One region of the Aurantimonas litoralis genome, then DNA from elsewhere that is predicted to be linked to it. Evidence: predicted binding sites of a transcription regulator. Region 1 holds the regulator's gene; each other region holds the start of a gene.

The links. The regulator LexA, encoded in region 1, represses DNA repair genes until DNA is damaged. The targets are predictions, from matches to a motif close to TGTTCNNNNTGTGTTCNG.
Region 2: recA (recombinase RecA) is a predicted target of LexA. The motif match lies at 1,397-1,414, and genes of this name have one in related genera.
Region 3: ruvC (crossover junction endodeoxyribonuclease RuvC) is a predicted target of LexA. The motif match lies at 1,403-1,420, and genes of this name have one in related genera.

What each region holds. Positions count from the first base shown of each region.
Region 1 is NZ_JAPFBM010000007.1:52,762-56,035, reverse strand. It holds gene N7I30_RS14840 (molybdopterin molybdotransferase MoeA) at 1-1,078, shown strand, start outside; gene lexA (transcriptional repressor LexA) at 1,122-1,841, shown strand; gene N7I30_RS14830 (ComEC/Rec2 family competence protein) at 1,936-3,274, opposite strand, start outside.
Region 2 is NZ_JAPFBM010000004.1:386,356-389,629, forward strand. It holds gene N7I30_RS11650 (pseudouridine-5'-phosphate glycosidase) at 1-353, opposite strand, end outside; gene N7I30_RS11655 (PfkB family carbohydrate kinase) at 350-1,297, opposite strand; gene recA (recombinase RecA) at 1,477-2,550, shown strand; gene alaS (alanine--tRNA ligase) at 2,728-3,274, shown strand, end outside.
Region 3 is NZ_JAPFBM010000004.1:120,673-123,946, forward strand. It holds gene N7I30_RS10385 (SAM-dependent methyltransferase) at 1-570, shown strand, start outside; gene N7I30_RS10390 (PRC-barrel domain-containing protein) at 746-1,237, shown strand; gene ruvC (crossover junction endodeoxyribonuclease RuvC) at 1,473-1,991, shown strand; gene ruvA (Holliday junction branch migration protein RuvA) at 2,143-2,763, shown strand; gene ruvB (Holliday junction branch migration DNA helicase RuvB) at 2,915-3,274, shown strand, end outside.

The DNA.
Region 1 (3,274 bases):
CGGCTACGCGGTCCGCGCCGCCGACCTTGGCGACAAAGCGCCCTTCCCCTCCCTGCGGCTCGTCGGCGAATCGGCCGCCGGCCATGCCTATGACGGCACGCTGCAGCCAGGCGAGACCATCCGCATCTCCACCGGAGCGCCGGTCCCGGCCGGCGCAGACGCCATCCTGATCCAGGAGAACGCCGACCGGCGGGACGGCACCGTCACGGCGACGGCGCCGGTCGTCGTCGGCCAGCACATCCGCCCAGCGGGAATCGACTTCGCAGCCGGCACGCCGCTTCTGACCGCCGGCACGGTGCTGACCCCGGGCGCCATCGCGCTGGCCGCCAGCGGCGGCCATCCGGCGATCCCGGTACGCAGCCGTCCCCGTGTTGCGATCCTGGCGACCGGCGACGAACTCGTCCTGCCCGGCGAGACCATCGGCCCGTCGCAGATCGTCGCCTCCAACACCTTCGGCGTCGCCGCACTGGTGCGCGAGGCCGGCGGCCTGCCACTGAATTGCGGCATCGCGCCCGACCGGGAAGCGGCCATCGATGCCCAGCTGACGCAGGCGATCGCGGACGGCGCCGACATCTTCGTCACCATCGGCGGCGCATCGGTCGGCGACCACGATCTCGTCGGCAAGGTGTTCGCCGCCCATGGCGTCTCCCTCGACTTCTGGAAGGTGGCGATGCGCCCCGGCAAGCCGCTGATGGCCGGCAGGCTGGGCGACATGCGGGTCGTCGGCCTGCCCGGCAACCCCGCGTCCTCCATGGTCGCCGCGACCCTGTTCCTGGCGCCGCTGGTCCGGCGCCTCGCGGGCCGGCCCGCGCGTCCGCTCTACCGCCGGGGCGTTCTCGCCGCGCCGATGCCGGACAATGGCGACCGCACGGATTTCGTGCGCGCCCGGATCGAACCGGACGGCGCCGGCCCGCCCCGCATCGTGCCGTTGTCGCGGCAGGATTCCTCGCTGCTGTCGATCTATGCCGCGGCCGATGCGCTGCTCGTCCGGCCGGTCCGCGCCGCACCGGCCGAAGCAGGCGATCCCTGCGATTACGTCCCCCTGACGGCGCTGGAGCCACTTGCGGAACACAACTAGAACAGATAGCTTTGTTCAGGTTTTGTTTTGAGGAGTCGCCCGGATGCTGACGCGCAAGCAGCACGATCTTCTGGTCTTCGTGAACGATCGGGTGCGCGAGACTGGTGTGCCCCCGTCCTTCGATGAAATGAAGGACGCGCTGGACCTGCGGTCCAAGTCCGGCATTCACCGCCTGATCACCGCGCTCGAGGAACGGGGCTTCATCCGCCGCCTGCCCAACCGGGCCCGTGCGCTGGAAATCCTGAAACTGCCCGAGTCGATTCAGGGCAACCGCCCGGCCCCCGTCGGGCGCACCGGATTCAAGCCGAGCGTCATCGAAGGCAGCCGCGACACGGCCCGGCCCGCACCCGCGGTGCAGCCGGCGCCGGCCAAGGCGTCTGCCTCGACGGCCATCCCGGTCATGGGACGCATCGCCGCCGGCGTGCCGATCTCGGCCATCCAGCACAACACCCATTCCATCGTCGTTCCGCCGGACATGCTGGGCAGCGGCGAACATTACGCCCTCGAAGTGAAGGGCGATTCGATGATCGAGGCCGGCATTCTCGACGGCGACACGGTGGTCATCCGCCGGGGCGACACGGCGACTCCGGGCGAGATCGTCGTCGCCCTCGTCGACGACGAGGAAGCGACGCTCAAGCGTTTCCGCCGTCGCGGCGACACGATTGCGCTGGAGGCGGCAAATCCGGCCTATGAAACCCGGATCTTTGGCTCGGACCGGGTCAAGGTCCAGGGCAAGCTGATCGGCCTGATCCGCCGCTACTGACCGCTTCGAACGGGACACGGTCGGCGCAGAACGGATGATAAGCCCTCGCGACTCGCGCCCGAAGAGTTGAGGCCCGAAACCGGCCCGTCCTCGTTCAGGGCGCAGCCGTCGCGGTTCGGCCTGAACCGGCCGGGCCTCTATTGCTGACGGTCGCCGACGCCGGCTGCGTGACAGTCACCGGCGAGTCCGGCGCGGCGGGCTTGCGCCAATATTCCGGCCAGGGCGCAAGCCGGTGGACGTTCCAGCGTTCGGGCGGATCGCTGATCGCCTGCACGATGCGGGGCCGGCCCGTCGCCGCCTCCCGGCCGATCGCCAGCGAGCCCGTGCGTCGCAGCGTGCGCAGCGTCACCAGGACGGCGCCGGACCGGCATTCGGCAAGCCGGATCGCCCGCGAGACGATGGCGACATCCGCCTCGTCGCAGGCATTGCCCGTGCGGGCATAATCCTCCGTCCAGACCACACGCAGGCCGCCGCGCGTGGTGAAGCGGCAATATTTGGCCGCGCACTCCGCGGGAAGCGTCGCACGGATTCGCTCGGTGTCCTCGCCCCGCGGCGCCCGTGCCTCGAAGGCCCGCTCCCATTGTTCCGCGATGAAGCCGCTGGGCCTTGCGCGCAGGAAGGCAAGCTGGCCGTCCGCCGCGAGGGTCGCGACCTCCTTGCCGTCCTCAAAGATCAGGAGCTCGGGCGGGGCTGTCCTGTCGGGCGCAGCAATGAATCCGGCCAGTGCCAGCGGGAGGCCAAGCCAGCGCAACCGGCTTGCGAGACAGGATGCGGTGAGGATTGCCGCCGTCAGCAGCAGAAGCCCCAAGGCGGTCACGCGTCCGATCGCCTGGTCGGGCAGCCAGGCATAGACATTGCGCGCGATCTCGAGGACGAGCCAGAGGCCGGCTCCCATCGCCTGGAATGGCCAGGAATCGAGCCCGAACGGAATCAGCAGCGTTCCCACCAGCGCCAGCGGCATGATCCACAGCGTGAACAGCGGCATGGTCAGGAGATTGGCGACGAAGCCGAAGGCCGCCATCCGGTGGAAATGATAGGCGGCATAAGGCGCGGTCGCCGATCCCGCGAGAAGCGACGTGACCATGATCGCGGAGAGCGCGACGAGGATCTTGCCGCCGACGCCCCTATGCGTCTCGCGGCCGCGTTCGCGCCCCGCGCGCCATTGCGAGAGGGAAGCATAGCCGCCGATCAGTGCCACGGTCGCCGCGAAGCTCATCTGGAAGCTGGCGGTCATCACGGCATGCGGCGCGACGAGGATGACGACGATGGCGGCGATCGCGACGTTGCGAAGCGTCAAGGCGGGGCGGTCGATCAGCACCGCGCCGAGCATGATCGCCAGCATCACGAAGGAGCGCTGGGTCGCGACATTGGCGCCCGAGATCGCCAGGTAGATCGCCGCGACCACGAGCGCGACGATGGCGGCGATCTTCTTC
Region 2 (3,274 bases), on a different contig from region 1:
GCGAGCGCACTGGCGATCATCGTGGCGGCGACCGTGGTCGCGCCGGTGCGGCCGGTGGCCAGGGCATAGGCGAGGTCGGCGCGCGACACCTTCAGAACGTCTTTCGCGGTCGCGAGGGCCGTGAGCTCGGCGGGCTCGAGCCCGATCCGCAGGCGTCCGTCGAGGACGGCGATGGTCGCCGGCACGGCGCCTTCCTCGCGGACGATCGCCTCGACCCGCTCGGCCATGGCGAGATTGCGCGGATAGGGCATGCCATGGGTGATGATGGTCGATTCCAGCGCGACGATCGGCGCGTTCGAAGCAAGCGCGGCGGCGACATCCGCAGAGGCCGTATAGGGCAGGGCAGTGGTCAAGACGCAGGCTCCGGTGCGCGGGGGTCATGCAGCGCGGCGACGCCCTCGGCGATCCTCCGCGACAATGCGTCCGGGGATAACGGATCGGACGAAATCCGCAACGAGGCGGCGACGATGCCGGCGCGCACGGCGTCGAGCCAGGGCGTGCCGGCGCACAAAGCCGCAAAGGCGGTGCCGGCCAGATTGTCACCGGCGCCGGTGATGTCCTTCGGAACGACGGTGGGCGGCTGCTGCAGCAAAACGGTCTCGCCGTCGATGATCATCACCTCGCGCGGCCCGTCGGTCACCACGGCACGGTGGACGCCGAGCTCGCCGAGCAGTTCGGCGATGAGCTGCGGGCTGGTGCCCGTCGTCGCCTCGACGAGGCTGGCGGCCTCGGCATAGGAGAGGAACAGCGCCGAGATATTGCCGAGCGATTCCTGCAGGCGGCCGATCTTGGCCGGCGAGACGCCGATCGCGCCGACCGGCTTGCCCGCCGCCTCCCGGGTGATCGTCGCGATCGCGCCGGACGGCAGGTTGGCGTCGACGAGGACGCCGTTGGCCCTGCCGATCGCCGCGCGCACGGCGCTCTTGGTGAACAGCCGCGGCACCAGGAGGTCGTAGAGCGCCATGTCGGCGATGCCGGCGACGAGTTCGCCCTTGTCGTCGAGCACGGCGGTGTAGGTGGGCGTCATGCGGTCGAGCCAGGTGACCGACAGGTCGGTGACGCCGAGGGCGCGGATCGCGTCGGTGACGCGGCGCCCGTCCGGGTCGCCGCCGCGGGCGCTGTGCAGGCTTATCGTCGCCCCGGCCTGGACCATGGCCTGAACCGCGTTGAACGCCGCGCCGCCGGGACAATCCACCAGCCGTCCGGGATTGGAGGCATGCGGGATGAAGGGCGCGTCCGAGATCGCGCGCCGGTCGATATGGGCCGCGCCGGCGACATAGATCAGGGGGGCGGTCATGGGCGGGCTCTTCATCAAAACTTCAGAAATTCATCGCCGGGAAGCGATTCGCGGCAGCGCGCGAAAACGGAACAAACCGGGATCGCGGGCTTGCGGAACTGGAACAAAAAGAGTACATGGTGATGGTGCGGCTCGTCATTGCACCCCCGTCCAACGCGTGGAATAAGGTCTCGTCTCTCATGGCACAGAATTCACTCAGGCTTGTCGAGGATAATTCGTTGGACAAGAACAAGGCGCTCGACGCCGCGCTGTCGCAGATCGAGAGAGCCTTCGGCAAGGGCTCTATCATGCGGCTCGGCGAGAACGAAAAGATCGTCGAGATCGAGACCGTTTCCACCGGCTCGCTGGGCCTCGACATCGCGCTCGGCATTGGCGGCCTGCCGAAGGGCCGCGTCGTCGAGGTCTATGGTCCGGAAAGCTCGGGCAAGACGACGCTGGCACTGCACACCATTGCCGAAGCCCAGAAGAAGGGCGGCGTCTGCGCCTTCGTGGATGCCGAGCACGCGCTCGACCCGGTCTATGCCCGCAAGCTGGGCGTCGATCTGGAGAACCTCCTGATCTCGCAGCCGGACACCGGCGAGCAGGCGCTGGAGATCACCGACACGCTGGTGCGCTCGGGCGCGATCGACGTGCTGGTGGTCGATTCGGTCGCCGCGCTGACGCCGCGCGCCGAGATCGAGGGCGAGATGGGCGATTCGCTGCCCGGCATGCAGGCCCGGCTGATGAGCCAGGCGCTGCGCAAGCTCACCGGTTCGATCTCGCGCTCCAAGTGCATGGTCATCTTCATCAACCAGATCCGCATGAAGATCGGCGTCATGTTCGGTTCGCCCGAGACGACGACGGGCGGCAACGCGCTGAAGTTCTACGCCTCGGTTCGCCTCGACATCCGCCGCATCGGCGCGATCAAGGACCGCGACGAGGTCACCGGCAACCAGACCAAGGTCAAGGTGGTCAAGAACAAGCTGGCGCCGCCGTTCAAGCAGGTCGAGTTCGACATCATGTATGGCGAGGGCGTCTCCAAGACCGGCGAGCTGGTCGATCTGGGCGTGAAGTCCGGCATCGTCGAGAAGTCGGGCGCGTGGTTCTCCTACAACAGCCAGCGGCTGGGGCAGGGACGCGAGAACGCCAAGTCGTTCCTGCGCGACAATCCGGCCGTCGCCGACGAGATCGAGACGCTGATCCGCCAGAATGCCGGGCTTCTCGCCGAGCAGCTTCTGGACGACACCGGCCCGGGCGACGATTCCGACGCCTGATCGGCAACGGCAGCACGACATGCGCGACGGCCTGCCCATCCGGGTGGGTCGTTTCGCGTTGGGGGGGCTGATGGACAGGCGGAGCGGGCCTCTGTACAACGCGCCTTTGCCCGAGGCTGACGGCGTGCGCGCCGCGGCGACGGGCTCTTCCCCGCAGGTATTCCGAAGGTCGCATTCATGAGTGGCGTCAACGAAATCCGGTCCGCGTTCCTCGACTATTTCGCGAAGAACGATCACGAGCGGGTGGCCTCGTCGCCGCTCGTGCCGCGCAACGACCCGACATTGATGTTCACCAATGCGGGCATGGTGCAGTTCAAGAACGTCTTCACCGGCGTCGAGACGCGGCCCTATCAGCGCGCGGCGACCTCGCAGAAATGCGTGCGCGCCGGCGGCAAGCACAACGATCTCGACAATGTCGGCTACACCGCCCGGCACCACACCTTCTTCGAGATGCTGGGGAATTTCTCCTTCGGCGACTATTTCAAGGACCGGGCGATCGAACTCGCCTGGAACCTGATCACCAAGGAATTCGCGCTGCCGGCCGACCGGCTCCTGGTCACGGTCTATTCCGAGGACGAGGAAGCGGCGGCTTTGTGGCGCAAGATCGCCGGCCTGTCCGACGACCGCATCATCCGCATCTCGACCTCCGACAATTTCTGGGCGATGGGCGAGACCGGCCCGTGCGGTCCGTGCTCGGAAATCTTCTTCGACCATGGCGAAGGCA
Region 3 (3,274 bases), on a different contig from region 1:
ATCGTCGATCTCGGGGGCACGGAAAAATACTGGGCGGTCGCCGGCGACTATCTCGACCGGCAGCGCGGGCGGGTCTTCGTCACGCTGGTCAATACCGAGCCCCAGGTGGTGGCGCGGCCCGACCAGTTCCGTGCCGTGCGCGAAAGCGCCAGCGACCTGACGCTCTTCGACGACCAGGGCTTCGATCTCGCCCATTCCAACTCGGTGATCGAGCATGTCGGCTCGCGGGCCAACATGCGGGACTTCGCCCTCAATATGCGCCGGCTGGCGCCGCGCTATTACTGCCAGACGCCGAATTACTGGTTTCCGTACGAGCCGCATTTCCGAACCGCCGGCTTCCAGTATCTGCCCAAGGCGGTGCGCATCGCCATGCTGCAGCGCTTCGCGCTCGGCTTCTTCGACCGCATCGACGATGTCGAGGACGCACGCAACGTGGTGCGCGACCACGATCTGATCGGCCGGCGGCAGATGGCGGCGTTCTTCCCGGATGGCGATATCTCCTACGAGACCGTCCTCGGCTTGCGCAAATCGGTGATCGCGACCCGGGACGCGGGCGCACGGGACGCCTAGCTCCCGGTTCGCCGTCCGCTATCCGGTGGTGAAGTAGAGCGCACGGGCTGAGCGAGTTTCAAAAGCAACCGGCACCCGTATGGATGGGCTGCGTCAGACTGTGTCGCGCGTTCTGGAACAATGGCGAACCCTCTCCGTTGGTTTGATGAATTCCAACGCCAGAGAGGAGGCTCATATGAAGTATATTGCAGCCACTGCGACCGCCATCATCTTCGCCGCGACGCCCGCTATCGCGCAGGACACTGCTGCCACACCGGCCACGACGCCGATGGCCTCGGAAGATACTGCAGCGACCGACTGGGCGCAGCTGATCCGGACCCGCGACATCGTGGGTGGCGCCGTCTACACGACCAACGAAGCCTATAACGAGGGCTCCTGGGGCGACCGGGACGACTACGCCTGGGGCCGTTCGGGCTATGAAGCGGTCGGCAGCGACTGGAACCAGATCGGCGAGATCGAGGACGTGGTCCTTGATCGGTCGGGCAACCTTGCCGGCGTCGTCGCCGAAGTGGGCGGCTTCCTCGACATCGCCGACAAGCACGTCATGCTGCGGGTTGGCGACGTGGATCTCGTACCGGTCGACGACCAGTCCTACGCGTTCATCACGCGGTTCTCCGAGGAAGAGCTCGAAGGCCGTCCGGGCGTCGACGAAGCCTGGTGGAACTGAGGCGCCTCGTCTGACCGGTGACGCTTGAGCCGGAGCTGATCCGGTGCAATTCGAAGGCCCGTCGCGGGAAACCGCGGCGGGCCTCGTTCTTGGGCGCCCAGTTTCGCGGGGAATCGCTGCCTCGCGCCATGAGCCTGTGCGGTCTCCCTGTGGTCAAGCCTGTTTCGTTTTTGGTTTGTTCACTTTTCGTCTTCTCAATAGCACCTGATTCGGCTAGTCGGAGAGGGTTAACGAAGTGTTGCAGGAGCGGACCATTCGCATCATCGGCATCGATCCCGGCCTGCGCCGGACCGGCTGGGGCATCGTCGAGACGCTCGGCAATTCGCTGCGCTTCGTGGCCAGCGGCACGGTGATGTCGGACGGCAAGATGGATCTCGCCTCGCGGCTGCGCACGCTCTACGAGGGGCTGACCGAGGTGATCCACGCGCAGCAGCCCGACGAGGCGGCGGTGGAGCAGACCTTCGTCAACAAGGACGCCGTCGCCACGCTGAAGCTCGGGCAGGCCCGCGGCATCGCCATGGTGGTGCCGTCGCTGGCCGGGCTGCCGGTCGCCGAATATGCGCCCAACGCCGTGAAGAAGGCGGTGATCGGCGTCGGCCATGGCGAGAAGAAGCAGATCCACATGATGGTGAAGGTGCTGATGCCCAAGGCGACCTTCGACACGGACGACGCCGCCGATGCGCTGGCGATCGCCATCTGCCACAGCCATCACCGCCAGTCGGCCCAGTCGCGGGCGCTGCTGGCGGGCCTGTGAGGGTGCGCGCAGATCCGTCTGCCTGTCGCGGCCCGCGCACGGCGCTGCCAGCCGGGACTGTCGGCGATGATGCGCCGATCGTGGTAAGCGACGGCGCGGGCATGCCTTGCCGCAGACCCACCTTCGATTCCCACCGCCTGGAGACGCATTCGTGATCGGCAAACTGAAGGGCACCGTCGACGAGATCGGCGAGGACCACGTCGTCGTTGACGTCCACGGCGTCGGCTATGTCGCCTTTTGCGGCGCGCGCACCCTGGCGGCGCTGCCGGGCGAGGGCGAGGCGGTGGTGCTGTTCATCGACACCTATGTGCGCGAGGACATGCTGCGGCTCTACGGCTTCGCGACACGGGCCGAGCAGGACTGGTTCCGGCTCCTGCAGATGGTGCAGGGCGTCGGCGCCCGGGTGGCGCTGGCGGTGATCGGCACCCTGTCGGCCGGTGACCTCGCCAATGCGGTGGCGCTGCAGGACAAGGCGATGGTGGCCCGCGCGCCCGGCGTCGGACCGAAGGTCGCCGCGCGGATCGTTGCCGAGCTGAAGGACAAGGCGCCGGCCTTCTCGGGCGCCGGCAGCGACGAGAGCCTGGGGCTGAAGCGCGACATCGGCGGCGGCACCGCCGCCGCGCCGGTGGCCGATGCGGTCTCGGCGCTGGTCAATCTCGGCTATCCGCGCGACCAGGCGGCCGAGGCCGTGGCGAAGGCGCTGAAGGATGCCGGCGAGGCGCCGGACAGCGCGAAGCTGATCCGGCTGGGGCTGAAGGCGCTGAGCCGCTGAGGGGGCGAAGGGTGCAGCCGGGGCTCCGGACGGATTGCCGGCCGGCCGGTTTTGACATGACGGCGCCGAACGGCCATTGCGGAACCTGCCCGCGACCGGCCGCGCCTCTGGTCTTGCAGGCAGATTGTCCCATCGCGACGGAACGGCCCTTATGAGCGACGCCCGCCTGATCACTCCCGAGAAGCACGGCGAGGACATCGACGCGACCCTACGGCCGCAGCGGCTGGACGATTTCGTCGGCCAGGCGGCGGCGCGGGCTAATCTGAAGATCTTCATCGAGGCGGCGAAGAATCGCGGCGAGGCGCTGGATCACGTGCTGTTCGTCGGCCCGCCGGGGCTCGGCAAGACGACGCTGGCGCAGATCATGGCCAAGGAGCTGGGGGTCAATTTCCGCTCGACCTCCGGCCCGGTGATCGCCAAGGCCGGCGATCTGGCGGCGCTGCTGACCAATCTGGAAGAGCGCGACGTCCTCTTCATCGACGAGATCCACCGGCTGAGCCCGGCGGTGGAG